Regions from separate parts of the Brevibacillus sp. YAE8 genome, predicted to be linked through region 2. Evidence: predicted binding sites of a transcription regulator. Region 2 holds the regulator's gene; each other region holds the start of a gene.

Region 1 (10,130 bases), on a different contig from region 2:
CAGCTCTTGTAGCGACCGGCGCGTAGAGACACTCCCAGCACGTAGGTTGTGTTTCCGCACGAGCATAAACACTCCCAAAGTAGGGTGTTGTACTGGTTTCGGCGGTCGCTAAGTTTGATGACTGTTAGATCGCCGAACACTTGCCCGGTCAGGTCTATGCGCCGCGAATCTATCCGTTTCATGACTTGCTCACCTCCGACTGCGTTACTTCGCAAAGAAGGACGAATTGAAAGATAATGACTTTGAAAGGTGATCTGCAGTAAGGGGCGGTTCGCAAAACATAAGAGGATAATTTGTGCATAAAAAAATACAGACCCCGAGCAGAAGGAACCCACGCCTTTCAGCGCTGCCGTCATAGACGACCTTCTGTTAGTCTCGCGCACGTCTGTACTTATATTATAGACACCAGCAAGGGATTTGTAAACATTATTTTCTCACAAATTCCACAAAATGGTTCATCCAAGAATACTCTTTGTGTAACTCTTCATCTGTAATCGGCACAGGGAATAATTTCAGGCCATAAGATGAGTAGTTTCCATCACGTTTATAAATGAAAGGTTTAAGCTGTTCGATGTACGTAGATTCATGTAGACCTAATTTGTTTATTTCAAGCGCTTGAAATAAAGAGCTTACTATGGCATCTGCGAGCTGAAGATTTTTTGATTGTCCTTTGGCCACAGGTTTAACTGATTGAATTACATTCTTTCGAATCTTATTACCTTTTTGATTTGTTACCTCGTGTATGTACTTCTCCAAGTCAGCATAGGATGTATTTGTTCTATTTTCAAATATGAGATTAGCTTTCCCGTAATTGTCCCCGATTAGCCATGTAACTCTCTCTAACAAATACCTTGTGCAATAGTTGTACAATAATGGTCTTATTTTTAATCGAGTATGTTCACCTAAAGCTTCTTTCTTCATGGCAACATAGGTGCAACGAAATAAGCCAGCGTCTGTGATAGTCTTTATTACAAATTTTCGTTTATCATGAGACAAATTTGTGAAATGCAACGGCTTAGTTGACTCGATCCGCATGAAACTCTTTCCTGTTTTGTGGAACAAATGTATGATAGGAGAAAAATTACATTGATCTGATGCAAATATCAGGAGGTAATGGCATGTACGTGCTTCGCGTAATGAAACCGATTCCCTATGAACATGTGGAGAACATACTTAACGTCCCATTTCAAATTACATATGACCATGACCGGGGAACGATTGTGTTGGTGGATGGTGACGGCAAAGTGGTTGATACCGAAACCATGAAATGGATAGGCCATTATCTCGTCTATGCAGCCGATAAAGCGAAATCAGATAAACATCTGCACCTACACGAAAATGATTGGGATAATGCTGAAATCAAGCAACGCCTTTTTAATCGTCAAAAAGGTCGTTGGTATGTATACTGCGATAACTGTCAGGCTCGACTCGATTCTTATAAGGATTATTCGTATTTTACATTATCAGTTCCATACAAACGGCAATCTGGAGGAATCTGGACTCGTCACTGTTCAGAAGAATGCGCCAACGATTACATGGCAAAAAAGCAATAATCGCGCGAGTCATCCACATCCCTCATCATACTCCACTAATGTGGGGTATTTTTTATTTGCATGCTCGCATCTTGTTCGCATATAATACGAACATAAGTTCTGTTTTGGGGGGGCGAACAGTATGAAAAAGCAACTGCAACGAGCCATAGACCAGCAGCATCATATCCAGATCATCTACCTGGGCAGCGACGGCCGGACGACAAAGCGCACCTTGCGGCCGCTGGAGATCGTTGGCGACAGATTAAAGGCGTACTGCCTCACAAGGCGAGCGCCGCGCGTGTTTTTGATCGACAACATCCTCGCATGCCAGGCGGTGGTGATCCGCCATGCTGTCTGATACTGAGCGCAAGGTGCTGCGGATCATCGGCAACTACACGGTCGGGCGGCGACGCACGCCTACAGTTGACGAGCTGTGTATCAAGACGGGCCGTAGTCGCGGCGGCATCATGACCGTGCTGGAAGTGCTGGCGCGCGAGGAATACATCGAGTGGAACCGTATGCAGCCGGACGACATTGAACTGCTCGAAGCATGGGAAAGGAACGGTGTGTTGAAGTGGCCTCTAAGATAAGAAACCCGACCGTTGGTCGTTTTGTCCTGCCGCAACAGCGGGAACTGTACCTGCAGATGCGCGAGGACGAGAAGCTGGTACCGATGCCAGTGCTGGAGCAAGACGAGCTGGAATCAATGCAGTACCTCATCCGCGACTCGGCGCGTGAAGATTACGCCGTCACAGTGACCTGGTGGCAGCCGACAAAAGGCGATCTCGGCAAAATCTGCTCCATGTGGGGCGTCGTAAAGTGGATCGACCAGAACGGCCGGAGAATCAAGCTGGCGAATGATGAGGACTGGCGGTGGATACCGATTGATGCTATCGTTAGTGTTCGTACATAAGCAGGAACCCGCCTTGTTTATAGGGCGGGTTATTTGCTATTCAAATCTCCTAATCTCCCAACTCAAAAGATTTACGAAGTCGAGGAGATCTGCGCAGGCAGTCATCACAAATTTGCGGGCGTGGTTGTGGTCTACCGCACTTTACGCAGTTGGTCATATGCTCTTACCTACCTGTTCCAACACCTTGATAAACAGGGGAGACAATTGGATCAGGATGTATCCAAGTCCCGCGTTTTGGATGGTTGACCAAGCCCGATCGGCCTGCCCAAACATGAAGAAGAAACAACCTCCGATCATGACCACAGATGCAACAGGCAGCGAAATGGCAACAAGTATCTGCGTCAGTGGATCGAGTGCATGAGCTAGCACCTGAAGCGTTGTGCCAGCCACAACCTGTGTAGCGGACGCTGTAAGGCTCTCTGCGGCGCTTGCATGGGCAGCCGTGGTGAGGGCGAGGGGGATCAAAGTCCCGGCCTTCACGAGCGTATCTGTAACCTTTTTCAACTCCTTCTTTTTCTTCTCTGGCAGCTTCCACGTCCCATCCATAAAATCCCGAAACTTGATAACCTCTGTTCTAGCCATTATGACCACTCCTCACTTGATGTCTTCGATGCAGTAAACCTGCGCGGGTAGCCCCTTACACATCTCCTCGAAGCGTCTTACACGGCTCTTGCTGACCGTGACAATGTGCAGAGTCGGAAAGTAACCGAATTGCTTCTGAAAGCCCCCTCGATCAAACAATTCCCGATAACGCTTGATCTTTGCCGCGTTCTCCGTCATGGATTGCGTGTTATCCACTTCCAAAAACTGATGGACTCTGTTCTTTAGGAAGTGAACGTCTGTGATGATCGTGGTGGTTCCGTCCGTAACCTTGATCTCATGCCGCCAGTTGATGGGGCAGCGCATGTAGAAGAAGAAGTCGTTACGCATAAGTGTATGCCTGACCTGCAGCGTGCGCTTGACGATCTTTTGGGATCCGATCATCTGCCTGCCAGCTCGGTTCAGGTGGTAAACGGCCCCGTATCCTTCCTCGCGAAAGCTGCACAGGTAATCTTCCATCTGCTTGAGTACCTTCTGCGCGTTCCTTTCGCCGCCGAGTTGATGCAGCCTCTGGAGATGGCTTCTACTCAAAAAACCGAATCTGTCCAAGCTGTGCAGTATCTGTTCTTGTCGCTCTATTCGCTTCGCTGTTGCGGTCAACATCGACATGCTCCTTTCTTGGCCTGATAACAACATGTGGCTTTACACTCTGCCGGATGGTTTGTGGCTCGATAAACGGCGTCTGCACGATCTGCCGCTTGTCGGCCGTCTGGTATATGGCGCGGCCCCTGATCTCCGGCAGCAACTCGGCTCCGGTTTCGTCGAGTACGACCCGGGATGCAGTTGCTGTCTGCACACGAAAGCATAGCTTGGCGTCGCTGTTTTGCTTGCACTGGCGTGGTATGACGTCACCCGTCGGGTACTGTGTGGCGAGTATCTGTCGGTAACCAAGCCCGGCACCAAGCCGCGCAATCTGGCTCATGTAAGTCTGGCAGCGTTCCTTCAAAGCTCGTTCTTCTTTGGTTACGGCCTCATCCGGGTTCAGCTCTCCGACCTCGTCAACGATCACAAAGTGCCGAATCGGGTCTTTTGCCTCCTGGACGTTCTTGACTCCGCACTGTTTGAAAGTCTGCTGTTTTGCTCGCATTTCTTCGACAACAGCCAGCAACGCCGCCTCTGCCTCTTCGGGTTCCTCTGCATAGTGAACGACCTGCTTTATATCGCGGTAGCCTGCAAACTCCACGCCGCCTTTCAGATCGACCAGCGTAAAGCGCACATGTTCCGGCTGCTGCGACAACAGAGTGGCAATCAGCATGTTCAGGTAGTTCGACTTGCCGTACCGGGTAGCGCCGCCGACAACCATGTGCGGTATCTGCTCGAAGTCATGCTGGATGATAGTGTTGCCTTCGCGTATCTGGCCAACGGGTACAGACCAACTGCCGGACGCCGGAACGTCCTCATACCTCACCAGCGCGGGTAGAGGGCGGTTGTAAACCTTCACTTTGAGTAGTCCGTCATACGACAGTTCCACTTCTTTCCTCGCTGCCTTTTTCTTCGCGAGCAGTTCTTTAATCTGGGGGAGCAGGGGCCGCTCGCGATCCAATGCCTTGACGTCTGACCAGGTAAACTGCAACGTTGTCTTACGGTTATTCAGACCGTCTTGGATGTGGTTCAGCTTCGCCTGGTAGTCCTCGAAACTGCGACCGAGGGGAATCCTGTACCTGTACTCTGTTCCCCATGCGTGATTCACTTTTTTGACGAGCTGCGCCGTGTAGGTTTTGTCTTTGTCTCTGACGTTGAGGCCAGTCAAGGAAAAAATCTTGTTCAGTTTCTCACTGTCGTTCGATACACCAGACTGTCGAAGATGAGCGTACAGCGCCACACTTCCCATGACTGCCGACGACACGATTTCCAAAAGCAAACTGCACCACCTCACTGTTGTTTCTGCAAGAAACAGTTGCGTAAAAAACGAACTCGTACTCTGGCGCAAAACAATTGTGGCTGCCGCGTTTTCCTGTTCGTTCTCACGTTCGCGGGATACGCCAGCGATGCGAATGGTAAAGCGAACAGCGTTGCGAATCATCTTTGGAACTATCTGATGCTGCACGGATTGTCCGATATTCCAAAATAACTTTCCGAAATGGGTTTAAAATTTATGAACTTGTCCAACCCTTATGATGAGGTGATCTTATGTTTGGACTAGGAAAGGAACGTTCGAAACTTGGTAAATACTTGGACAAAAAAGGCATTTCGCAGCGATGGCTAGAAAAAGCAGCTAAGCTCAGCAAGACAACGGTCAGTCATTTGTGTTCAAAGGGGGATTACATCCCTTCCGGAAGCACAATGAAGAAAGTATTAGACGCTCTTCGTAAAGAAGGGCATAAAGTTGACCAAAAGGATTTTTGGCGAATGTAAAGAGCCCCTCCCGAACGGGAAGGGCATATTTTTTGCGAATGTTTGTTTGGTTTTGCGGGGTTTGTCCCCAATTTGTCCCCAATTTCCTTTTAAGATCGCGATTAATGCTGATATTACAAGGTTTTTTGTGCTTATTGTGTACTACATTGTGGAGTATGCCTACCCGCATCTACCTCGCCTGCCGGAGAAGCAACGGGTGCTGTGGGTTTATCAGGAGGTATTGTCAGGCATTCGCCGCCATTTTCCTCCTGCCTATTTCCAGAGCGTCAAGGGCGAGGAGCGCGCCAAAGTGTGCGTCGATTACATGTGCCAGCACTTGCTGAAGCTGTCTGATATGCGCGAGCTGCCCAGACTGTTCAGCAAGACGGAGCGGGCTTATTCGCTCCTGAAAAAATTCAAACTGAAAATTCTTGTCGATACGCTGTACTTTTCTCCTTTCGACATGGTGACGGAGATGTACCCGGAACTGAGCGATCCGGTTTATTGGGAAGCTGAGTAAAAATATTTGCCAACGCCCTCTGTCTTTTTTTACGGTATACATAGTTTCATTGGCTTATAAGCACATGAAACGGCCGTACTCTACAGGTGAGAGAAGGAGGCGTTGCGCATGGCAACAGTAGAGGCTCACCACCAGCGCTCTGCATCCGTGGAGCAGCTTCTTGGGCGGCATGTACGCTATCAGAAGCACAAGCCCGGCAGGCACCTTTCATTGGAAAGGCTGCCGCTGGGAAGTTTCCAAATCGAAAGCTTTCATCGATTTGGGGACAGGGTTGTACTCAATGACGGGCTGATTGTGATGGAGAATGCTCCAACCGTCATCGAGCGGGGAGGAAGAATTGCACTGCTTTTCGCTACAGGAGAGGAGCTTTACCTGTGGGCTGAGTAGTGCGAAAAAATCGCCCTTGCACGGATGCGTGCGGGGCGATCCAAAATTCACAAACCCGTTACAAAAATTGACAAAAAAGATTTGACGAGTGACGAAAGATGTTACAAAATGTCTATTATTATATAAAATTGTAAAAAATTAGGGGGTGCTTTAACGTGTTGGCAAAGAGCGCAATCGAACTGGTCAACCGCTGCTATCAGGAGACAAATGGTCTGAAATTGGTGTCATTGGAAGAACTGAAAGAGGCATTTATCGCTTACGTTTTCGGCGACTACCAGGAGGAGTTCATGGTTCAGTATGATCTGGAAGAGTTTTATGAACATCTGAATCAGCTCCAACTGTCCAACTGCCGCAGAGACTTTGATAAGGCAGTAGAGGAATGGTATATCGTCGAGTATGGAAACGGTTATAGCGATGCGAACTATCACGACATTCTGTTCACGCTGGTGAAAGACGCAGTGGTGCAGTACCAATCGCAAAATCGGACAGCACTCATCCGAGACGTAACCAAACTTTTAACCATGCCAGATGGATTTGTCGCCAGGTGGAAGAGCGGCTTGCTGAAAGAACGTTCACTGCCTCACTACTTTAAATACTTGATGAAGCTGGGGGTTCGCAGTCAGACAGATATTGAAACATTGGTTGATATGTGGCTGCTTGAATACCCAAACGCCTTTGATAAAAAGCAGCAGGAGTTGTTCGCCAACCCACCGCGCAGAGGGAGACCGAACAATGTAGAGCTAGCGCTGCTCATTGACCTGGCAACCAAAGTCAAGCCGGAAATGACCCCACAAGAGCGGGAGCGTCTGCGGAAAATTTACTACTACCACCGCAAGTCACTCACTGTCAGGGAAATGGTTGAGAAATTCGAGAAATACCTCATGGGAAAAAATAAATCGAATGATTCCCAGGTGGGGTAGTCATGTTTCACCAAATGAGCCGTTTCGTCTCCAAATTCCGTGATTTGGAACAGCAGGAGTTTACGCATACTTCCGAAGAAGAACGGCAATGGAGACTGCTCAAGGAAAAGCTGGCTTCCCCTCATACGGTGGAACAGCAAGAGGCGATCATTCGCAAATGCATCGCTGTAACCAGCTTGTACCCGCAGGCAGGCGCCAGTTTTGTGGCCGGCAATATTGCGTACGCCTGGGCGGGACAAGGAATACCCGTGACGCTCTGCGAGATGCCAAATCAAACTTCTTACTTCTACTTCGCTCTTGATTACGAACGCAGAGTTCGATCACTCAAGAATTTTTCTCCAACATCATTGCTCCTCATGCAAAATAACCAACTTCGCATCCAGATCGACACCCCTTTTCATGGTCAGCAAGAATCTTCCCGCATGGATATAGCCAACTGGATACTTCGAGTAAGCAAAGACAGTCCGATTGTTTTCATAGATATCTCTTCTCACTGGAATCAAAGCGAGGCAAGGCAAATTTTCGAAATAGCTGATGAAGTGTGGGTTGTTTTTGATACAGATATCGCACGTCTTACTCGCTTGTTCCTGGTAGAGACAGCCCCGAGCTGGTGGGTGACAGAGAAAAGCAAATTGAGATTTATCGCAAACAAATGGAATGCACATTTTGCGCGTTCAACTGTCATGAAAAAAGTAAAAGGGACGCTCTCACTCTGGGGCCAGACCTTTCCGCAAATTGATTACCAGATTCCACTCGTTGATGAAGAGAAAGCCGCGATGGCACACGTAAAGGCCAACTTTTTGCTGGAGCTTTTTCCAGAACAAGAAAGTGAGTTTCAATCGCTGATTTACGCTCACAAAGGAAGGGTGTTATGAAAAAGCAAACGATGCTCGTTATCTGCCTGATCTCGTTTCTCCTGGCAGGCTCCTCCTTCTATGCAGCCACCCAGTATATTGATGCGCTGGCAACGGAAAAACTGTTTGCCCCAGTCGTAAAAGTGGCTGCCGGAAAGGAAATTTCTCCTTTTGAGCCGATTACAGAAGACGATGTGGTGCTAGTACAGGAAGAAATTGATGAAATCCTCCCAGAAGCGGCACGAGATATAACCGCTGTGATTGGCAAAAGGAGTACGCAAACCATTTATCAAGGTGAGCAACTGTTAACAACCAAGCTGACAGATTCACAGCTTCTGCCGGAAAAAGGTGAGGCGCGGTATGAGTTTCCATTGCTCTCGATTCAGCCTTTGACAGAGCTGCGCAAGGGCGACCACGTGAAAATCTGGGTCAAGTACAAGAGCCTGGCCGAATTGCAGGATTACCCTGAGCCTGTGCAATTCAAAAAGACGAATGACACGGCGGAGTTTCTGTTTGAGAGCCAACTGGCCAGCGTAAGAGACAGCAATGGCACCGAGATCTACACTCTGAAACCAAGCCTGTTGCCTTCTCCAGATCAGATGGATGCGGTCTTCAACGGCTCTCGCGAAAAGCCTCAGTCGAATAGCGAGAAAAAATATCACGATTATCGGGTGCAGCCCACCGCACTACCTGCTTTTCTAGGATTCAATCTAACGGATCGAGAGTACGTAATCCTTAACGAAGCAATGTCATACGGCATGCTGCAGGTAGGCCATATCATGGTTTCAAAGGAGCAAGCGTCATGAAAATTTTAGTTTGTTATCCGATGAAGTCGTTAGCCAAGACGTATATGCCGACTGCGAGCGAGGTGTTGGTGGCTGAATCATCTGAGGAGTTCCCCCGGTTGGCTCACCTGTACCAGCCGGACGCGACCGTCGTTTTTTCCGAGATGTATGCAGCACCGGCGTGGGAATGGCTTCCCTCCGTTCGAAGTGTACTGCCTGCTCACTCTCCGCTGATTATCGTTCCATTGTATCGGGATGAGCAAATCATTGCCCAAGTCACAGAGAAACTGGAGCTTGAAATGGTGTACGTACTGTCTGCCCAGCTTTCACAGGAAGAGATTCGCAGCAAAATCAGCCTGATCCTGGGCTTTGTCCATGAAAGGAAGGAACACCAAAGCAGCGAAAGCGGCGGCCAGGTCTACGCCCTCATGAGTTATGGCGCATCGGGAATTACTACGTTTTGCATCAATTACCCGATTTTGCTCGCCAGACAGTACCCGACCAAAAGTATTGCCGTTCTTGACATGAACGTTGCAAAACCCGATTTAACCCGCTTTTTCAAGCTTCAGCAGCATCAGTTATCTCTGTTTCGTCCAAATTTATTGGATTACCAGACAGCACTTAGGCGAAACTGGCGCAGCGTCTGCAAACAGAGCGCTCATATGCCCAATCTGTATTACGCGCACGCAGCCAGCAAATGGCGGAGTGCGGAGCTAAGCAATATGCTTGCGGCTTTTCGCCTGCAATTCGACCATGTGTATGTCGACTGGGGGTACTGCTTCCCGGAGTCAGAGACCATGCAGCGTTTGCTTTTCACGGCTGATCGCAATCTGTTGTTTGTTCGCGCTGATCCCTTTGGCATCGAAAGCGCGAAAGAGTGGCTTAAGCATTGGCGAGAAAAAGGTGTACAGTGCGAGGTTTTGCTAAGCCATCAGGAGCCAGGCCAGCCTTATCGGATTGGAGAAGATATCCCGCTCTACGGTGTGGTTCCTCGCATATCGCCAAGCAGGCTGATGCAATCCCAGCGAAGCAGCAGTGTGTTGATCGAAGAGTTTTTCCCGCCCAAATCGTACATCAGCAGTCTCAAGGAAATTGCCAAAGCAGACCTTGCTGAAAAAAGCGTGGTGTACAGTTGATGAGAGTAGCAGAGCTGAACAGGGGCACAGCCAATTTGCACGACATTGAGGAAATAAAGCAGGCGGCTCGAGATTACTTGAATCACTTTGGCAAAACGCGCGAAGAAAAGCTGGAGATGCAGCAAATTCTCTCTTTGGCCGAGCAAGGA
Region 2 (10,130 bases):
GTTCAAGCTCAACGAAAAAGGCGATCCTACGCTCGATCTGAACGACCAAGGCGGCTACTTCGACTTCGCTCCGCTCGACACCGGCGAAAACTGCCGTCGCGACATCGTATTGACCCTGGAAAAAATGGGCTTTGAAATCGAAGCTTCCCACCACGAAGTAGCGCCAGGCCAACACGAAATCGACTTCAAATACGCGAACGCGCTGCAAGCAGCAGACCAGATTTTGACTTTCAAGCTGGTTGTAAAAACGATCGCGCAAAAACACGGCCTGCATGCAACCTTCATGCCAAAACCGCTCTACGGTGTGGCAGGCTCCGGTATGCACGCGAACCAATCCCTGTTCCGCGGCAACGAAAATGCGTTCTACGACGAGACAGACGAAATGGGCCTGAGCCAAACAGCGAAGCATTACCTCGCAGGTATTTTGCAGCACGCTCGCGGCTTCACAGCGATCACCAATCCGCTCGTGAACTCGTACAAACGTCTGGTACCTGGCTATGAAGCACCTTGCTACGTGGCATGGTCGGCGAAAAACCGCTCTCCATTGATCCGTATCCCAGCCTCCCGCGGCATGGGAACCCGTATCGAAGTGCGCAGCCCAGACCCGGCAACAAACCCGTACCTCGCTTTGGCTGTCATGCTGAAAGCCGGCCTGGACGGCATCAAAAACAAAGTGACTGTACCACCAGCGATCGACCGCAACATCTACGTGATGACCGAAGAAGAGCGCGAAGCAAACGGCATCGTCAACCTGCCAGCTACGCTCAAGGAAGCGATCGAGTGCCTGAAAGCCGATCCAGTAATCTGCGAAGCCCTGGGCGAGCACGCGCTGGTACACTTCATCGAAGCAAAAGAAATCGAGTGGGATATGTTCCGCACACGCGTCCACGACTGGGAGCGCGAGCAGTACATGAGCACTTACTAAAATGGAAAAATCCCCTTGCGCCTGCTGGTGCGAGGGGGTTTTTGCTTTTGTGGGCAGCTTTCGAAATTCACGTCGATGTATTGCTTTTGCCCACAATTCGCCCACAAATTTTCTAGTTGTAGATTGTTAATATGTGTTTTTCAAATTTGTCCATCCTATCTGTTTTAATTTTTTGGAAATGTGGACGAACATATCCGGCAGGTTGGGATATCACACCAGCACCTGCAAACGGACCAGGCGAGACTGGGAAAGTATGCTCCACTAATCGTGGAGCTTTTTTTATTTGCATGTTATTCGTTTCATTTCCGCCTCCATTTCATTGCGTAAGAATGCTTTCGCTTCTTCGTTTCCGGTAAGCTCCAGCAAAATCGGGTTCTCTTCGCTGCTTGCAATGACCGTAAACGTTAAAAACGGGCAGCATTTTCGCTCCAGCCGCACCCATTCCTGCACAAGCCGTAACGTATCTTGATCCCCCGGAAATTGATACTGAACCCCTTTTTCAAGCTCCGCAATGCTAATCCTTCTCGAATCAAGCTCTTCCCAAATGCTTTTGTACTCCACTCGCTCCGCTTCCGTAAAGACTGTGTGGCAACAAGCGATAGGCATTTTTGGGCTCATTTTGTCTTCCCCTTTCACGTTTCAGCAAGAATGCCTGATTTTCTACAAGCTGAACGCCCAGAGCTACCGCACCACTGACTGGAAAAGCACAAGCACAGAGCGTATGCAACTAGCAACTCATTTCATTTACAGCACCTTCCGCAAAGAGATATAATCGAATCGTAAAACTTAAAGTTAACTTTAAGTCAAGGGGGGAGTTGTTATGTCTGGACTTAGCATTGGGCAACTTGCGGCAAGGGCAGGGGTAAACGCATCGACGCTGCGTTACTATGAATCCGTTGGCTTGCTTCCTGCTCCGGAACGTCAAAATGGGCAACGCCGGTATGATGAACAACTACTCGAACGTATCAGTTTTATCAAGATCGCGCAGCAAACAGGCTTTAGCATCCAGGAAATCGCGATTTTGCTAGAAGGTTTTGAAACCAGTGGACCACTGTCTGAGCGCTGGGAACAAATGGCGAAGCAGAAACGCTCCCAACTTGAGGAAAGAAAAAAACAGCTTGATTGGATGATACAAATATTAGACAGCGGGCTAAGCTGCAAATGCCTTACGTGGTTGGAATGCCTGAAAAAAATAGAAACTACGGGTTCGCGATAGGAAAGGGCTGGGCGAGAAATGATTTCAAGAGAACAATTAGAAAAGAATCAAGTGTGGCTTTATGCGTTCGTGCTCGTGATTGCTGCTGGATTCGGGTTGTTATGGCCAGAATCAGGCGAGAGCCTTGATCGTACGATTTCGTTCGTGCTTGCCATCTTGATGTATGGAATGTTTGCCCAAATCCCTTTTTTTCGTTTAAAAGAGGCACTCTCGAATCGAAAGTTTATGTATGCGCTCCTTCTTGTCAACTACATAGCCGTACCAGTCCTTGTCTGGGGGTTAACGCGGTTTCTTCCGGCCGATCCAGCAATCTTGTTAGGGGTATTTCTTGTTTTGCTTACCCCCTGCATTGACTATGTGATTGTCTTCACCCATCTTGGGCGTGGGAACGAGAAACTCGTGTTGGTTTCAACCCCGATCCTTTTTGTCACCCAAATGCTTTTTTTGCCCGTTTATCTATGGCTTTTTATGGGCGAGAAAGCAGCAGAAATCGTGAGTGTCGGGCCATTTCTCGAAGCGTTTTTCGGGCTTATTGTCGTCCCGCTGATTCTTGCTCTACTTACGCAATGGTGGTCAACAAGACAACCACGGGGAGAACGGTTTCTTGATGCAACAGCATGGCTGCCTGTGCCTTTTATGGCGCTAACGCTTTTTGTTGTCGTTGCCTCGCAAATTGCCAAACTGTATAGCTCTTTTGATTCGATCATCCAAGTGATTCCTGTCTATGCAGCATATATGGCGATTACACCGATTATTGCGCGGATTGTTTCCCATCTATTCCGTTTGGATACCGGAGCAGGGCGAGCTTTGATTTTTAGTGCAGGCACGCGTAACTCTCTGGTCGTTCTTCCGTTTGCACTGGCGCTGCCGGAACCGCTAAACGGAGTGGCGTCGGCAGTGATCGTGACGCAAACCATTGTAGAGCTCATTGGGGAGCTAGTATATATTCGGCTGGTTCCAAAGGTGCTTTTGCGAGGGGCGGAGGGAATTGCGGAGAAACAAAAGTGATTCGTTTACATAAATGAGTTAGTAGAACATTTTTTATTGGGGTTTTAACGAGGCTGATCCGCTCCTGCAACCAAGAGTGGGAGTGGATCAGAAGGAACTGGCGATTTCCTGCTTTCCGGACTAGCTAAAAAGAGAGAAAGCAGAAGCTACCATGAAAACAGCACTCAAGCTGCTTATAATGAAAATAGTCCCTCTTGTTCTTTTTGACCAGAACGGATTGAGCCAGGAGGGAATCCGAGCATTGTTGGCGAGGAACTATTTCTGGCGCTTTTTCACGAACAGCACAGCGCTGGCAGCGACGACGCCTGCGAGGTAAATAATTGCGTACGATATGGCGCGCAAATAAGACAACTCTGAAGGAGTTCCGTTATAAATGGCGGTAGTAGCCGAGACGAGGATGATGCCGATGACGTAAACGGCCAGCCCGATCAAAATGCTTTTTCCCATGTCAATCTCTCCTTTGTGGCCTAGCTAGTGAGAGCATAACATGAATAAGGATTATTTTCTATTTTTTGTAAAGGGTACAAAATCAAAAAGATAACATTGTTTCTTATAGGAAAGGAACCTTTATGAACCCGCAACTAAAACAACTCCTGCTCCACTTCGACGACGCAGCCGAATGGTATGCCCCGAAAGACTTCGATTACCGAAAAGAAATGCAGCAAGTAAAAATGGTAAAAGCCCGCTTGGAAGCTGAAACAGACAACCGTTTCGAACTGGACGACTGCGTACAGGACGCCTCGTTTTTCGCAGAGATGTACATCCTGGAAAAAAGCCAACACGATGCGAAAGCGAGCGGGGGAAGCTATGCGATGTGCTACGAGCTGGCGATCCGCTTTTCGGCCTTTGGACGGTTCGTGACGATCCATGGCGCTTTTGACGAGACGGGAAAGCAACCAGACCTGAACCGCATCATCGCCACGCTGCAGGAGAACGGCTACCGCTACATCCCCGCAGACGAGCTGAACACCTTGTACGATGGGAAAAATCAAGCGATGATCGGCGAATACACCTGGTGGAACCGATTTTTCGACTACTTGTAACAGCCGCATCCTTCTTTTGCCCGCCGCTTTGGACGAACCATTTTTGTCTAGCGGGGCTTAACCTATCCGATCCACGTACATTCAGTTCGCCCGGCATGCCGAAACAATCGTTATCTCGCTTCCGACCGGCCTATCTGGCTGTACCATGCTCAAGCCAATGGAAGCTGAGAGGGCAGTTCCCCCGCCTAAACAGCGAGTGGCGGAACAGTTTGGATGTACTCGCCACGCTGGCAAAATAAGAGAAACGCTAGCAACTCCCGTGAAAAAGATTAACCTCACCTAACTTTGGTTAGGAGACAGCAAATAGAGAAGCAAAGTATAGTAAAGGTACCCGAAAGGAAAATCCTCACTTTCCGTTGATGGACGCCATTGTCGATGAAAATCGCCCTCCTGATGGCGTGGCCTTTGTGGAAGCTCCATTTCTCCGCGCAGTTTTCGCAAAGGCAGCGGGCTTCATCAAAGATTCGGTCAAAAGAACGAATGCATCCTCTCGCCCGTTTGCCGTCAACTGCCCCTTGAGTTGCTTGAGGGGTATTTTTTATGAAAACGGCTCCTTGTTCGCTAAGCTTGAACAAGGAGCCGCCACTGTTTTTCGCGCATGATCGTGTTTCTGCTCATTTGACCATCGTAGCCAGAAAATCATGCAGTTTTTCCAGCGAACGAATATTTTGATTGCAAGTGACGCTGTCCTGACACAAATAGTTTCCTTTTTTCAAATACGTGCCGTCGCCAGCGCCCCGCGCTTCCAGGACGAACATGCCGATGTCGGTAATTTTGTTGCAGATCGCACAAATCCCTTTTTTGGGCAGGGGAGTAAAAACGCCGTGAATGCCGATCAGCTTGTCAGGGTAGTAGGCGATCATGTACTTTTTGTCTGCCCCGCTGTCGAACCAGCTTACATACGACGTTTCGGCATACGGGATTTCCGCTGTCGCAGGCGGCTTGAGCTTCTTGACCTTCGGGAACATTTTTTTGATCGCTTGCTCGGTCAAAGCGGGAAACGGGATGATATACGGCGAGAGCCGCAGCAAAAACTGTTTGGCTTCGTTCTTTTCCTTGATGGCTGCGAGTGGCGCAAGCAGTTGCTTTTGTTCCTCTGTCATGCCGGGGAAGAGCTGGAACACGGATTCCTGGGCGATTTCTTTGCGGGCCCGGATGACATTAGGGTCTGTGCTGCTTGTGTATGCGTTCAACAAGGTTTGCACCTGTGCTTTGATGAAGTGATAGTGGTGGGGTGAAATAAATGGTTGCATCTTTCTGGTTCCTCCTTGCAGCGTACTCCGTCGGGCGTGAGGAGTCGTGATGGTGTTTGTACCTTCTACTGTAAAAGGAGCGGAGTGCGCTGCAAAGGGAAAAAACGATTGTAAAAAGAACTCGGCATAGGAAAAGCACTGACCGTCTCGTGGACGCGCCAGTGCTTTTGTCTATTTGGCATACACAATCTTTTTGATCGTTTCCGTCGAGAGAAAGTACTGCTCGGCCAGCTCCTGGATGGAGGCGCCTTCGCGAAAAGCGTTGCGGATCGCGCTGTTGCGTTCATCCAACTGTTTTCTGCCGCCGGTCCGGGTCCCCCATTTGTGATGGGCCGTCTTCGGTTTCGGAATGTAGATGATTTCTCCCTGCACGTACTTTTGGATTTCTGCGATCAAGGTTTCTGGCAGCATGCTGGCTGCATTCACATATTTCATTTCCGCTCGCTCCTTATTTTTGAAGTGAAAAATAAGGGGCAAAGCCAGGAAATAAGAAATGAGATACGTTAGAGAAGGCGATGAATTGTCTAAACGACTGTCCACCTCATGCAAAGTATCGCCTTATTCCCAGGCTTTGCATGAGACGCTGCAGTATCTGGCAAACCAATTCCATTCACCAACCACACACCCCCTCGTTCTCGTTTACTCCCTGCGCGCCGCCAAGTGCCCGCGCAGTAGTTCCCATTATAAATCATCTGTCCGCCATTTGCACCGCGGCTCTGGCGATTTTTTCACCACGCGCGCGCCGTCCGCCTATGCGACAAAGGAGCGGGGGACTCTTTACCTGGTCACAAGAGTGCGGAGCTGTTCTTCCGTCCACTTTTCCACATCCAGCAGCGCCTGGTATGGATCGTCTCCCGGAATGTTAAAATAGGAGGCAAAAGCAGGTTCGGTTTTCAGGCCGTCTTGCTTGAGCTGGCGGATGGCGCGGAGGGCGTCAGCGCCACCGAGCAGCAGCAAACGGTGCTCGACGACCATGTGCCGATACGCATTTTGCTGTTCGACCGGGCGCGGTTGGGCAAACAGCTCAAACCAGAAGCCGCAGGCAAAAAACGTAATCAGGCAGGTGGGCACGCCTTGCACGAGCAGACGAGCTTCCTTGTAGCCTTCATACGCCGCATACGAAGCGCGGACGACGTCGGCAAACTGCTCGAGGTCGTGGCACTCGCAAATAATGTCCAGATCGCTGTCCGCAATGTCGATGTCCAGAGGGATCGTACCTGCGAGCACGGGATCGAACGCTTGCAGCCGCTGCATGACCGCGGATTGGGCGATGGCCTGGCCCGCAGCTTTTTGTTTCGGTGTCCCGTTGTGCAAATAAGATAGGTCGCGCCAGTTTCGCGTCATAGTAACCCTCCGCTTTCGTTAAAATAGGCAGGTACTCCTCGCAGACGGCCTCACGGATTCGCAAAAGAAGAGTGCAACTTCAATCCGCTTTTTCTCGTATTACCTATGTGAGAGGAGTGCATAGAGAATGGATATTGTTCTTTGGATTATCGTGTTGGTGCTTTTCGCGCTAAGTATCGCCGGTATATTTTTGCCAGTACTACCCGATACGATTTTACTGTGGGCAGGCTTTTTGCTCTACCACTTTTTCATAGCCGATCCGGGAGCGGGGTTGCCAGCGTCTTTCTGGTGGGGGATGGTGGTGCTCAGTATCTTGCTGTACGGTGCGGATTTGTTGACCAACATGTTTTTCGTGAAAAAGTACGGCGGCTCCAAATGGTCTTCGGTGGCTGCGGCCGTAGGGATTGTTCTCGGAATCTTCGTGTTCCCGCCGTTCGGGATGCTGATTATGCCGTTCGTGCTCGTGGTGCTGGTGGAGTTGCTCGTGCAAAAGCAGCCGATAGAGAAAGCGGTAAAGGCAGGCTTTGGCTCGCTGATCGGCTTTTTGGGAAGCGCAGTTGTCAAAGTCGTGTTGCAGGTGAGCATGATCGTCTGGTTTTTCCTTGCCAGATAAATATAATGATAGAGACGAAAAAGGACAGCGGAGGCTGTCCTTTTTTCATGCGCTGGAACGATTAGTGGATGAGGCGATAGACGCCAATGACTTTTCCGAGAATGGTGACGTTGTCCAAAATGATCGGTTCCATCGTCGCGTTTTCCGGCTGGAGGCGGAAGTGGTTCTTCTCTTTGAAAAAGCGCTTGACGGTCGCTTCGTCTTCTTCTGTCATGGCGACGACGATATCGCCGTTGTTGGCGACGTGCTGCTGACGCACGATTACGTAGTCGCCGTCCAGGATACCGGCGTCGATCATGCTGTTCCCGGAAATCCGCAGCATGTACACCTTGTCTGAAGTCACGATATTTTCTGGAAGCGGGAAGTACTCTTCGACGTCCTCAATCGCGGTAATCGGCTGCCCGGCGGTTACTTTCCCGATGACGGGAACGCGAACGACAGAGTCCTCGAAGTTGTCCTGGAAGCGGTCTTCCTCAGACAGCAGTTCGATGGCGCGAGGCTTGGTAGGGTCGCGGCGGATCAGCCCTTTCTTTTCCAAGCGCGCCAGATGACCGTGCACAGTAGAGCTGGAGGCAAGTCCGACAGCTTCGCCGATTTCGCGGACGGATGGAGGATAGCCTTTGTCCCGGACTTCCTTGCGAATAAATTCGATTATGGCTTGTTGTCTGCTGGATAATTTTGACATAGAGAGACACCCCTGATTTCTCGAACATGTTTTCCTATATTATACCATGGGAGCTTGCGTTCGACAAACATAAGTTCGATTTTGATGCGAACAGGAATTTTTGACAGGGTAAATGCATTTGATTCGACAGCAGCGGCCAAATCTCGAAAAAAGCGCGGGCGGGCGGCCGGAGCCGTAAGTTGCAGCAGTTCCATTGTAATAGAGCCGGGCTAACTCCAAGTCGGCAAACAGTTCCATCGTCGCGGAGCCGGGCTTACGTCGAGCCACAAGCCGCTCCACTGTCGCAGAGTCGAGCTCACGTCAAACCGCCAGCCGCTCCAGTACCGAAGAGCCGAGCTTACGCCAAGCCACAAACCGCACCAACGCGGCACACTTGGACTTCTGTTCAGGTAGCAAGCAACCAGCTAGAAACGAGCTAAATCCACCCCAATAGAGTCGCCCGGCAGCGTCATCCGAAGCAAAAACGGCTGCGCACAGCAGCTCCGCGCGAATTTGCGAGACGGCGGTTTTTGTATTGACATGAACATATGTTCTCATTTATGATAGGGATACGAACTTATAGAACGTATGTTTGTAGGGGGTCATATTATGAATGCCATGTCTATCCATAACCGTTTCGAGAAAAAGCAGCCTCGCCGCGTCCGTTTGGGCATCACGAGAGGACAAGCTATTTTGTTTTTGCTGACGTTCTCTCTCTTTTTTTACTTGCTTACCGAACTGGTGTTTGCCTCTTCTGCGCATAAAGAGCCGCTAAAAGGAAAAGAAGTGACCGTTCGCTCCGGCGACAGTCTTTGGACGATTGCTGTGCGCCATCATCATTCGGAAAAGGTGGATGTGCGCGATCTGATTTTCGATATCAAAATGGCGAACAACCTCGACAGCAATCTCATTTATCCGGGGCAGACCTTGTTCATCCCGGAAACGGACTGATTCGAGCACTTGCCCGCCATCCGCTCTCTTGCCAGTTCCGACTGATATGATATAATAAAGCGGCATTACTACAGAGTGGGAGGAACCGGAACGTGGTATCTGACGCGGAAATTAAACGAATCAACGAACTGGTCAAGAAATCTCGCGAGGTTGGCTTGACTGACGAGGAAAAGCAGGAGCAAAAAGCTCTGCGCCAAAAGTACATCGATGCGGTCAAGATGTCGCTTCGAGCGAATCTGGATTCCATCCGCTATGTGGAAGATCTTGAGGAAAATCGTCCAAAACAGTAAACTTACTTGTATTGATACGGCAGACATCCTTGCTTGACGCTCGGGTGTCTTTTTGTTCCTGACGACTTCTGCCAGTTTTGCAATTGAGGAGGGGGACCAATGGCATGGGTGGCTGTAGCGGTTGGGGGAGCAGTCGGCTCGTTGCTTCGTTATGTGCTGGCGCTGGTTGCCAATCAGCCGGGCTGGCCTGTAGGCACGTGGCTGGCGAACATCATTGGCTCGTTTGCCATCGGCGTTTTGTTTGTGATCGGCAAGGAGCGGGGAGGCTTCTCGCCTGAGCTGTATCTTTTGTTTACGACAGGTATTATGGGCGGATTCACGACGTTTTCCACATTTTCGCTGGAAGTGGTTTCGTTCTGGGGAGAGGGACAATGGCTGCGCGGGCTCGTTTACGCCCTGCTCAGTATCGTGGTCGGCCTGCTCTCTTGTGCCGCGGGAATCTGGCTTGCCAGACAAATGCAATAACGACCATCACATTGATAAAAGACGAGAGGGGGGATGGGTGTGAGTACCCAACACCGCGATTACGAGGCAGAACAAAACAAGCTGGATGAGACGATTGCATTGATCGATGGGGAGATCGCTCGGCTGCGCGAAGAGATTCGGGAAGCGACCGACGATTACGTCAAGCAGGTCGTGAACGCAAGCAAGGCAAAAGACCTGCGTTATTTGGAGGATCACGGACGCGACAAGCCGTACTTTGGCCGAGTCGATTTTCTCAAGGACGAGGTTTACGAGCTTGACCAGGTGTACATCGGAAAAAGAGGGATCGTCCGCAGCGATACGTTTGATTCGATCGTCGTGGATTGGCGAGCGCCCATTG
Region 3 (10,130 bases), on a different contig from region 2:
CGATTACCGAGCCTGAGTCGGAGGAAGTTCCGCTGCAGATTGAGCGGCGTCCGATCGAGCCGGAAGAACAAGAGGAAGAGGTGCGGATTGAATCGGAATCCAAGCCAAGAGTGAGTCCGGAGATTCCGTTTACGCCGCCAGCGAAGGAAAGGCCACCGGCTTCGCCAACCCCGTCTGTGTCGCCAGAGACGATCCGGCCAACGCCAACGCCTGCACCGCTGCCGGAGAGGGTCGTTCCGCCAAAGCCACCCGGACCGAACATCAACCTAGAGCCGCAGAGGCCGCCAGTGCCGACGACGCCAGCCCGGCCTGTCGTTCCGCCCGTGCAGCCAACGCAAGTAAGCCCGTATATTTACCAGCCTCCCAGCCCGCCGAACATCGCGATGCCGAACGTACCGCCGCTGCCGCCTACACAGATCAGGCCGCTTCAGCCGCAGACACCGCCTGCGATCCAGTGTCCGCCATGCCCGCCTGTTCAGACTCAGCCAAACATCCCACCAGGCCAGGTGAGGCCGTTTTCGCCGATGCCTCCGACACAGGTGCGCCCTCTGCAGCCAATGCCGCCACAGCAGGTACGCCCGATGCCGATGCCACCGAGACCGCCGCAGCAGCAAGTGCACCCGCTGCCGCCTGCGCCAAAGCTTCGGCCATGCCCGCCTGTGCGACCTTGCCCGCCGTGCGCGGCTCCGAGAATGCCTATGCCGCAGCAGCCGGGAAGACAACTGGTCAGTCCGGAGCAGATGGGGCCAGGGCCATGGCAAAGGCCGTTCCCAGGTCCAGGCCCGGGACAGCCGATGTTTCCCTACAGGCCGTTTGTCAGCCCGTGGCAGATGATGCCGCCATTCCCGGGGATGATCCCGTTCGGAATGCCGCCGATACGTCCGATGCCGCTTCCAATGCCGCTGTATCCGCTGCAACCGATGCATCCGCCCATGCCTATGCCATATCCACCGTCTCCGCCTAGACAGCCTCGCGCGAAGCTGCCTGTTTGCCCAGAACCAGTGGAGTCATCGTCATCATGTGAGTGTTCCTCGGCCAGCCCGGAGTACAGAAAGCGCAGACGCGTGAGAAGCAGCCGTGGCCCGCAGCCGTTTCACAACAACATGATGTTCCCGCCTACCCAGTGCGTCGCCTCCATGCCAGAGCAAGGCGCATGGCCAAACTGGGGAGACGGGCTCGATGAATCCTCTTCGTACTGAGAGGGACGGTTATGAACAAAGGACTCATACCAGCGATCGAAAAAGCTTTTCGTTGTGAGGTGCACGGGGTTAAGCCTAAGAGGAACGTCAATCTGCTCAAAACAGACCGGGGACACTGGATCATCAAAGGGTATAAGCAGTTGGAAAAAGCAGTATGGGTCACGGAGTTAGCCGATGCCTTGAGGCAAAAGGGCTTTGTTCACACGGTGCACTACGTCTCCGATGCGGAGGGCGCCAAAATTTTTCCTTACGAGGATCGTTATTACACGATCATGAAGCTGATCGACGGCGAGGAAGCCGACAACGCGTCGCTCTATGACGTGAAAAAGACAGCGGAGACGTTGGCGCGCTTCCATGTCGCGGCGCAAGGCTTTCCCGTCTCCCATTCGTATGCGTACGAAGGAAAGCCGAACTTGCTGGATAAATGGGAAAGCCGCCTGGAATACTTCGAGCGGCTCACCTGGATGATTGAGCAAAACGGCCCGCAAAACAAGCTGGAGCAAATCATCGCCCACTCGGCTGATGAAGTGCTGCGCGACGGCCAGCAGTTGCTGCAGTCTGCCTACAAGCTGCCGTTGACGCCGGAAATGTTCCTGGCCATGGAGAGAGGTACGCTCGCGCATCGGGACGTTGCCAGCCACAACTTTTTGCTCACCCAGCGGGGCAACTGCTATCTCATCGACCTGGATACGGTCGGCCACGACATTCAGCTCGTCGACCTCGTCCAGTTGATGTCGCGCATGCTGCTGATGCAGGACTATCGGATGGAATCGTTCGTGGAAGCGATGGAGGCATACAGCAACATTAACTATTTGAGCGACACGCAAATTTGGACCGTTCATCAACTGCTCCGTTACCCGGACAATTTTTTGCGCGAGGTGACAGGGCTGTACAGCAGGCGACCAGGCTACCATATGCGCGGCGTCCTGCAGCTTGTCATGCTAGAGGGAAAACTTGCCCAAAACCGGCAAAAGTTTTTGAATGACGGGGAGCGCATCTTCCAGCGTTCGCCGTGGGGAGAATATCATTTTGTCGGGTAAATTGCTCTTTTGTCCGCTCGGATTGGACGATACGAAAAAAACATCCCTCTTGCAAAAGAGGGATGTTTGTCTTGGAGACGCTAAGCTTACTTGGAAGCTGGCTTGGACAGGTCGATAGCGAACTTGGCAAAGCCGGATTCCAGTTGGCCGATGAATTTCAGGTTGGGCATTTTTTCGGCAAAAGGCTTCGCGTCTGGAGAAGAAGTGAAGGTTACGTTCACTTTTTCTTTGATTGGCGCAAACGTCCAGTTGTTGTCTGCTGCCGGGTTGATGTCTTTTTGGCTCAGGATGTAGTCGATCACTACTTGGCGGTTTTCATCCGGAGAATCGATGACGATGTTTTTGCCGTCCAGGCCAGGGAAGTTGCCGCCGCCGCCTGCGCGGTAGTTGTTGGTGACGACGATGAACTTGTCTTCCGGTTTGACTGGTTTGCCGTTGTAGGACAGGTTTTTGATGCGGTTCGCATCTTTGTTTTCCAGCTTGCCGTCAATCGCGTATTTGGATGGCTGTGTCACGTCGATTTGGTAGGTTACGCCATCAATTACGTCGTAGTTGTAAGTAGGGAACGCTTCGTTTATGAGCGGCTGCTCTTCTGTTTTCTTCACATCAATCTGGTTGAACTGGCCTGCGGAGCGCTCCAGCCATTCTTGCAGTTGGGAGCCGTTAATCAGCACAGCCTTCAATGTGTTTGGATAGATGTACAGGTCAGATACGTTTTTGATGGCGATCGTGCCTGCAGGGATGTTGGTGTAGTAGGATGCGCCGTTGCGGCCGCCTGCCTTGAATGGAGCTCCTGCGGACAGAACCGGAATGCCGTCGTATTCTGTGCCTTTAATGTTTTTCTCTACGAACCATTTTTGTGCATTCGTCACGATCTGGATGGATGGGTCATCCTGTACCAGCGCGAAGTAGCTGAAGATAGGGGAAGACGTTTTCCCTACAGCGGAGCGCACCCATTCCACGGTGTGGTCGTGGTCTTCTTTGACGGCATCGAGAACGGCCTGATCTGCATCTGCCAAGGAAGCTTTGTTTGTTTTGTCGTAGATCGGAATCGTTTTGGTAACCGACTCAGCCACTTTCCATTTGCCGTTTTCTTGCTTCAGCGTCAGGTCGATCACGCCGAGGTTGTTGCCCCAGTAGCCAGGCATGACAGCCGGTTTGCCGTTGATAGTGCCTTTTTCGCCGTCAACGCCAGGGATGTTTTCAAAGCCAGGTCCCGGGAAGATGAGGTGGGAGTGGCCGAACAGGATCGCGTCAATGCCTTCGACCTTGCTCAGTTGGTAGCTCGCGTTTTCCAGGTTCGCTGCCGGTTCAACCGGGCCGATGCCGGAGTGCGGAACCGCTACGATGATGTCGGCACCTTTTTGCTTCATCTCAGGGATGAACTTTTTGGCGCTTTCCACAATGTCTTTGGCGATCACTTTGCCTTCCAGGTTCGCTTTGTCCCACTGCATGATTTGCGGCGGAACGAAGCCGATGACACCGACTTTCAAGGTTACTTCTTTACCGCTCTCGTCCTTGAACTTGCGCTCGAGGATTTGATAAGGAGTGAACATGTTTTTGTCGTTGTTCGGGTTGTTATCCTTGTCGTCGATGTAGACGTTGGAGTTGATGTAAGGGAATTTCGCGCCCTTCAGGCTGCGATCCAGATGTTCCAGACCGAAGTTGAACTCGTGGTTCCCGATGTTGCCAAGGTCGTAGTTCAACAGGTTCATCGCTTTGTAAACCGGGTGAGTTTCTCCGTCTTGCAGCGGATCGATTTTCGCTACGTAGTCGCCCAGCGGGTTTCCTTGCAGCAGATCGCCGTTGTCGATGAGGATGCTGTTTTTCGCTTCGTCTCTCGCTTTTTTAATCAGCGTAGCGGTTTTGGCGAAGCCGAACTCGTCCGTGGCTTTGTCTTGGTAATAGTCGTAGTTTACGATGTTGGTATGGATATCGGTAGTTTCAAGCAGGCGGAGCTTCAGGGTGGAGCCAGTTTCGGCGCTCACAGGGGTAACAGGGAACGTGAGAGCGCTGACAACTAAAGAAGTGCTGAGGAGAAAAGCGGTCAGCATTTGTTTGTTTGTCTTTTTCATTTTTTGGTTGACCTCCAATAAGTTCACAATAAGTGCCAAGCAAAAATAGTTTATCACTACAATCTGTAGATTGGTAGATAATTGCAGGTTAAGATTATTAAATTTTGTCTATTGACAAAAAAGATATAATGATTGCTCAATTTGCCGTTTGCCCGCGATAAATTTCTCGCCAATTACGAATCCTTGAGAGATTCACGTATGTCCCCCTTCAAACATGGCAAAACTAGGAAAAAAGGTATAAGAAGGGGTTCATCAAATCATGCGAAAAAAATGGATGGTGTACGCATCGTGGGGCGCTGCGCTTCTCACCGGTGTCGTATTGGGCATCCTGCTGGCAGGCAGCGGAGGCAGAGAGAACGGACTGCTTCAACTGCTGCATACAGACATCGGCAAGACGGCAACGGTGGCAGGAAAGCCGTATGAACTGGTGTTGACCCGCAGCTACTTGTGCGGCGTCCGGGATGAAGAGCGTCAACCGATCGCCGCAGGCCATTTGCCGGAAGCGATGGGGGATTACAAAGGCTGGGAGATCGTGACAGCCGATCCGAGCAAAATGATTTTAATGAGAAGGGAACAGGACATTTCTCCCGCATGCAAGGAGAACGGCCATTTCGGCTTGTCGGCGGACGGAATGCTGACGCTGTTTCACGGGGTTCCCGCCGAGCAGGACGTCATCCAGACGTTTTACCGCATCAACACGGCAAAAATGGAAGCGAGCCTGCCAAAAGAAGAGCTGGAGAGTTTGAAGCGGGGCATCCGCATTCGCAATCTGGCAGAGTATAACAGCGTCCTGTCGACGTACGGGGAGTTTCAACTGGATGGCGACTAAAGCGAGCAGAGGAAAAAGCCGGCGATCCCGCAGGGGGAATGGTCGGCTTTTTTCGTGCTGCCGTACTGTTGTGCTGCATTTCGTTACAAGTCTACAGCGATAATCCGCCACTTGTCCCACGGCGTGGAGCGGCGCAGCAGAAACGTCCACTCTTCGTTCCGTTCATGGTTGTCAAGCGTGAAGTAAGTCAGGTGGACGTGGACCTCCGAGAGCAACGGCCCCCGCTCGTCAGAAGGAATGACGATTTCGGTCTTGCGGACGGAGGCTACGTCAGACAGCCGGGCAGGCAGCGGGAAGCCGTCTGTCGTCATTTGCAGGACGTGGTTGTCCTGTTCGTGCAGGGCAGTGAGGAAATACCCCACCAGCTCCTCGGCAGTAGCGCCTGTGATCGTCGTCGCAAGCGAGCCGGACGCTTTTTCGATCATCAGGCTGTGGCTGGGATCGGGCTCCTTGCGCTTGTGGGTCGAGCTTCCGAAAAAGTGGATGCAAAAATGGCCGGGAAAATCATTGCCCGCGATCGCCCCTGCACCGTGCGGCATGCCGTGCATGGAGGCGGCAAAATAAACGCCGTTGACCTCGACGAGAATCGCTCTGCGCTTCCAGCTCCATTTGCCCTGGTAAATCTTTTTCATCGTCTGCGTATCTATGCGCGTCAGCGGCTGCACATCGGCATGCCTGCTGCCCGCACGGCGCTGGACGTGGAACCGCTCGCCAGTCTCCAGGTCGATGACGGTGGCGTACTCCATGCGGCCGAAGGTGTGTTTGACCTGCTCCCACGGCGTCGCTTTGGCATAATGCACGCGTTCCACCTGCGCGACAAGCTCCTCGATTCGCTGGTGAACATCCGTCGGCAAAAGGTATTGCAGCGGCTTGTTGCTTTCAAACAAATTCCCGTCGTGGTCGTACACAAACTGGCGCTTTTTGACGGTCAAGGTGGCGCGAACCCAGTGGGGATTCACGAAAGCCGGAACCTTTTTTGCGGCAAACAGCCGTTTGACGAACGAATGCTGGGCGCGAACATTGAGCGTAGAGTGAAAAGGCGAAGTCGGCGATACAGAGACAGAAACGGTAATCGGTTCTTTGCCTTTCGCCTGGGCGGGCTGCTTTGCGCAGCAGACAGAGAAGAGAAGCGTGACGAGTAAGAAAGCGGCTAGTAAACGTCGCACCGAATCAGCACCTCCACCCTATATGGTTTCAAGACGAAACGGCGGAAATGAGCTGTAAATCTTGGCATCATAAGGCCGGAGGCGGGACGCCATACTGTACTCATACGGCGATCGAAGGAGGAATCTTTTCTTATGTCTACCATGCCCAGAGGTAGCTACAAGGACCAGTTCCACCAGCGTTTGTACGTTCAATTGAACCAAGGACACAACAAGCTCAATTACCAGCAGATCAACCGGATCCAGGAGCAGATGCAGAGCGGCGTAGATGAATACGCGCACATGCAGCACGATGTGTCGGACTCACTTGGAATGAACAAACACTAAAAGCGACGCCGTATGACCCGTTCCTTTTGGAAGGAGCGGGTTTTTGCATGGAAATACACGTTCGCTTTTCGAGCGCTTTGTGATACAGTAGAGAGTAGAAACTTTGCACACGGAGAGAGAGTGGACCATGCGCATTTTAGGAATCGACCCTGGCATTGCGATCGTTGGGTTTGGGGTTCTGGATAAACAGGGTAGCCAATTGCGTCCCGTCCAGTATGGCAGCATTCAGACAGAGGCAGGCTTGCCCGTTCCGCTTCGCTTGAAGCAGATTTTTGAAGCGATGCAAAGCCTCCTGGAAACGTATCGACCGGATCAAATGTCAGTAGAAAAACTGTTTTTCAATAAAAACGTGACGACGGCCTTCACGGTGGGGCAAGCGCGCGGCGTCATCCTGCTGGCGGCGGAGCTGGCCGGAGTGCCTGTGTATGAATACACGCCGATGCAAGTCAAGCAGGCGGTGACCGGCTACGGCGGGGCAGAGAAAAAGCAAATACAGGAAATGACCAAGCTGTTGCTGCGGCTGAAAGAAGTGCCGAAGCCTGACGACGTGGCGGATGCATTGGGCATTGCGATTACGCACGCACAGTTTCGGGCGTTCATCTCCATCTCGGAAGGAGTTCAAAAATGATTGATTTTGTGGAAGGGACACTCTGTTACCTCGATTCAGAATACATAGTGGTAGAAGCCGGAGGGATCGGGTATCGCCTGTTTTGTCCCAATCCGTACCAGTTTGTGCGCTACGAAGGCAGCAAAACCAAGCTGTACACGCACCATCACGTCCGCGAAGACGCGATATTGCTCTACGGTTTTGCCACCCGTGACGAGCGCGACCTGTTTCGCAAGCTGCTCGACGTGAACGGTATCGGGCCAAAGGGCGGCCTGGCGATTCTCGCGGCGGCGACTCCCGAGCAGTTGGTCATGGCGGTGCAACAGGAAAATGTGACCTACTTGACGAAGTTTCCTGGAATCGGCAAAAAGACCGCGCAACGAATCATTCTCGATCTCAAGGACAAACTGGTCGGATACACGCCATCGGCGATCCTGACCGTCGCGGCAGGCGATCTGACAGCAGGCGAGCAGGCGGTTTCCGCGTTGAACGAGGCGCTCGACGCCTTGACGGCGCTCGGCTACTCGGACGGCGAGCTGCAAAAAATCAGAAATGCGCTGTCGGAGAAATCAAAAGAGGGCGATAGTGTGGAAAAGCTCATCAAACAAGGGCTTGCCCTGCTCATGAGGGGGTAGGATTTTGGATCAGCGAATCATCACGACGCATATGAACTGGGAAGAAGATGCGGCGGAGTTGAGCCTCCGTCCTCGTTATTTGAATGAGTATATCGGACAGCAGCACGTCAAGGAAAACTTGAAAATTTTTATTGAAGCGGCGAAAATGCGCAAGGAATCGCTGGACCACGTCCTGCTGTACGGACCGCCGGGACTGGGCAAGACGACGCTGTCGCAAATTATCGCCAACGAACTTGGGGTGAACATCCGCACGACGTCCGGACCGGCGATCGAGCGGCCAGGCGATCTGGCGGCGATTTTGACCAACCTGCAGGAAGGCGACGTGCTGTTTATCGACGAGATTCACAGGCTGAACCGGAGCGTCGAGGAAGTGCTCTATCCGGCCATGGAAGACTTTGCGCTCGACATCATCATCGGCAAAGGGCCGAGCGCGCGCAGTGTGCGCCTCGATTTGCCGCCGTTTACGCTTGTGGGCGCGACGACGCGGGCAGGGATGCTCTCTGCGCCGCTGCGCGACCGCTTCGGGGTGGTGAACCGCCTGGAGTTTTACACCGTTCCCGAGCTGACCTTTATCGTCTCTCGGGCAGCGGATATTCTTCAGGTGATTATTCGCGAAGGCGGCGCGGAAGAAATCGCGCGTCGCTCGCGGGGAACTCCGCGCGTGGCGAACCGTCTGTTAAAGCGGGTGCGCGACTTCGCCCAGGTAAAAGGCGAGGGCGTCATCACGACGGAGATTGCCAAAGAAGCGCTGGAGCGGCTGCAGGTAGACGCCTGCGGACTGGACCATATCGACCACAAGCTGCTTCTCGCCATCATCGACCGCTTTGACGGCGGTCCGGTCGGGCTCGATACGATTGCCGCCACGATTGGCGAAGAGGCGCAAACCGTTGAAGACGTGTGCGAGCCGTATTTGATGCAGATCGGCTTCATGCAGCGGACGCCGCGGGGCCGCGTGCTGACCCCGAGCGCGTACCAGCACTTTGGGCGGGAGATGAAATCGTGAATCCAATAGCCAAGCTTCTCATTATCGGCGGAGCCGTGCTGATCGTCATCGGCTTGCTGTGGCAGGTGGGCGGCCGCTTTTTGCCGCTGGGACGCCTGCCTGGGGATATTGTGGTGGAAAAGGAAAACGTCAAATTTTACTTTCCGGTCGTGACGTGCATCGTCATCAGCATCGTGCTGTCTCTTGGGATGTATTTGTTTCGGCTTTTCAAATGAGGGCATTTGCCTTGCACACATAGCCTGTTTGTACGCCATCGGAGCTGTTTCGTCCGGTGGCTTTTTGTTTGCGTCGCCTAGTCCCATTTTGCGGGCGAGGGCAGGAAAATCGCCTGTGATTGTCGAAAAAGATGGGAGTACATGCCAATTTTCGACGAGATGAGATCAGGAGAAAGGAAGGACGTTGGACGACATGAAGAAGAAGTGGATGGGGAAAGTCCTTTCGGTGAGCCTGATGACAGTTGCTCTCATGGGAGGACCAGCGCCGGCCGAGGCGGCTTCTGAACATATCCGGGTGGCGCTCTTTGTGGATACGGGCAAAGGCTACAGGGGAGTTGTTCCTTCCGTTACGCTGACTGCTGAAAAAGGAATGGAAGTGACGTTAGCAGGCCCGGAAGGCAAGATCGAGTTGCCAGAATTAAAAGGGGAAGCTGCCCGTTACCGGGTGGATGAATATCATCTGATCGTGGCGCAGACGCCAGACTGGAACCAAGCGCAGCAAATCGCTCAGCTTTTGAGCCAGCGCAAATATGAAGGCTCGATTCAGGTGGCGAAACGAGGCGGACAAACCGTTTACCAGGTTGTCAGCGGTACATACGACACGTATCAGGCAGCGGCCAATCAAGTGGCGGCCGTGGCCCAGGCGACGGGGCAAAAGCCGGTTGTCCAAGGCCCGCTCCGGCTGGAAGCGGGGCAGTTCAAAAGCTTGAGCGAAGCCCAGAAATGGCAGGAGTCGTTTGAGCAAAAAGGCATCCCGGCGTATCCTGTGCTGTTGTCAAACGGCGAAAAAGTCAAATACGCGGTCTGGATCGGCGACGAGGTCAGCCAGGAAGCGCTCGCTGCATTGGCGCGCAAAGCGAGCAGCGCTTTTCCGAACTTTTCCTACAAGGCGCCTGACAGCCAGTCGTATGTCGTACTGAAGCAAGATGTTTACGGCTCTCCGGATGAGCCGATCTGGAAGTACGTATTCTCGCCGCAAGCGAAGCTGACGGTCGAGGCGAAAAAGGCGGAGCCGGAAGCGTTGATCGGCGTCGTGG

Evidence for each region. The regulator LexA, encoded in region 2, represses DNA repair genes until DNA is damaged. The targets are predictions, from matches to a motif close to CGAACATATGTTCG.
Region 1: the regulator LexA is predicted to act here: its motif matches at 1,641-1,654, upstream of AC27IT_RS17305 (WYL domain-containing protein).
Region 3: the regulator LexA is predicted to act here: its motif matches at 6,684-6,697, upstream of ruvC (crossover junction endodeoxyribonuclease RuvC).

Annotation. Positions count from the first base shown of each region.
Region 1 is NZ_BAAIYG010000015.1:58,699-68,828, forward strand. It holds gene AC27IT_RS17290 (HNH endonuclease) at 1-356, opposite strand, end outside; gene AC27IT_RS17295 (DUF3800 domain-containing protein) at 427-1,035, opposite strand; gene AC27IT_RS17300 (hypothetical protein) at 1,119-1,553, shown strand; gene AC27IT_RS17305 (WYL domain-containing protein) at 1,675-1,890, shown strand; gene AC27IT_RS17310 (LexA family transcriptional regulator) at 1,880-2,122, shown strand; gene AC27IT_RS17315 (YolD-like family protein) at 2,107-2,445, shown strand; gene AC27IT_RS17320 (hypothetical protein) at 2,599-3,027, opposite strand; gene AC27IT_RS17325 (replication-relaxation family protein) at 3,040-3,681, opposite strand; gene AC27IT_RS17330 (FtsK/SpoIIIE domain-containing protein) at 3,569-4,906, opposite strand; gene AC27IT_RS17335 (helix-turn-helix domain-containing protein) at 5,176-5,400, shown strand; partial or broken gene AC27IT_RS17340 (DUF4046 domain-containing protein) at 5,537-5,899, shown strand; gene AC27IT_RS17345 (hypothetical protein) at 6,008-6,286, shown strand; gene AC27IT_RS17350 (hypothetical protein) at 6,442-7,206, shown strand; gene AC27IT_RS17355 (P-loop NTPase family protein) at 7,209-8,081, shown strand; gene AC27IT_RS17360 (SAF domain-containing protein) at 8,078-8,866, shown strand; gene AC27IT_RS17365 (CpaE/TadZ family protein) at 8,863-9,981, shown strand; gene AC27IT_RS17370 (ATPase, T2SS/T4P/T4SS family) at 9,981-10,130, shown strand, end outside.
Region 2 is NZ_BAAIYG010000001.1:509,446-519,575, reverse strand. It holds gene glnA (type I glutamate--ammonia ligase) at 1-925, shown strand, start outside; gene AC27IT_RS01950 (hypothetical protein) at 1,205-1,543, opposite strand; gene AC27IT_RS01945 (MerR family transcriptional regulator) at 1,746-2,141, shown strand; gene AC27IT_RS01940 (arsenic resistance protein) at 2,160-3,149, shown strand; gene AC27IT_RS01935 (hypothetical protein) at 3,405-3,596, opposite strand; gene AC27IT_RS01930 (hypothetical protein) at 3,719-4,192, shown strand; gene AC27IT_RS01925 (hypothetical protein) at 4,549-4,794, shown strand; gene AC27IT_RS01920 (FusB/FusC family EF-G-binding protein) at 4,807-5,445, opposite strand; gene AC27IT_RS01915 (CD3324 family protein) at 5,617-5,880, opposite strand; gene AC27IT_RS01910 (DUF4269 domain-containing protein) at 6,223-6,789, opposite strand; gene AC27IT_RS01905 (DUF456 domain-containing protein) at 6,917-7,402, shown strand; gene lexA (transcriptional repressor LexA) at 7,464-8,087, opposite strand; gene yneA (cell division suppressor protein YneA) at 8,676-9,017, shown strand; gene AC27IT_RS01890 (DUF896 domain-containing protein) at 9,110-9,307, shown strand; gene crcB (fluoride efflux transporter CrcB) at 9,407-9,772, shown strand; gene AC27IT_RS01880 (HelD family protein) at 9,812-10,130, shown strand, end outside.
Region 3 is NZ_BAAIYG010000002.1:64,097-74,226, reverse strand. It holds gene AC27IT_RS03285 (LysM peptidoglycan-binding domain-containing protein) at 1-1,199, shown strand, start outside; gene AC27IT_RS03280 (phosphotransferase) at 1,211-2,239, shown strand; gene AC27IT_RS03275 (bifunctional 2',3'-cyclic-nucleotide 2'-phosphodiesterase/3'-nucleotidase) at 2,326-4,314, opposite strand; gene AC27IT_RS03270 (BofC C-terminal domain-containing protein) at 4,574-5,143, shown strand; gene AC27IT_RS03265 (hypothetical protein) at 5,227-6,309, opposite strand; gene AC27IT_RS03260 (hypothetical protein) at 6,442-6,633, shown strand; gene ruvC (crossover junction endodeoxyribonuclease RuvC) at 6,761-7,261, shown strand; gene ruvA (Holliday junction branch migration protein RuvA) at 7,258-7,875, shown strand; gene ruvB (Holliday junction branch migration DNA helicase RuvB) at 7,880-8,878, shown strand; gene AC27IT_RS03240 (DUF2905 domain-containing protein) at 8,875-9,093, shown strand; gene AC27IT_RS03235 (SpoIID/LytB domain-containing protein) at 9,278-10,130, shown strand, end outside.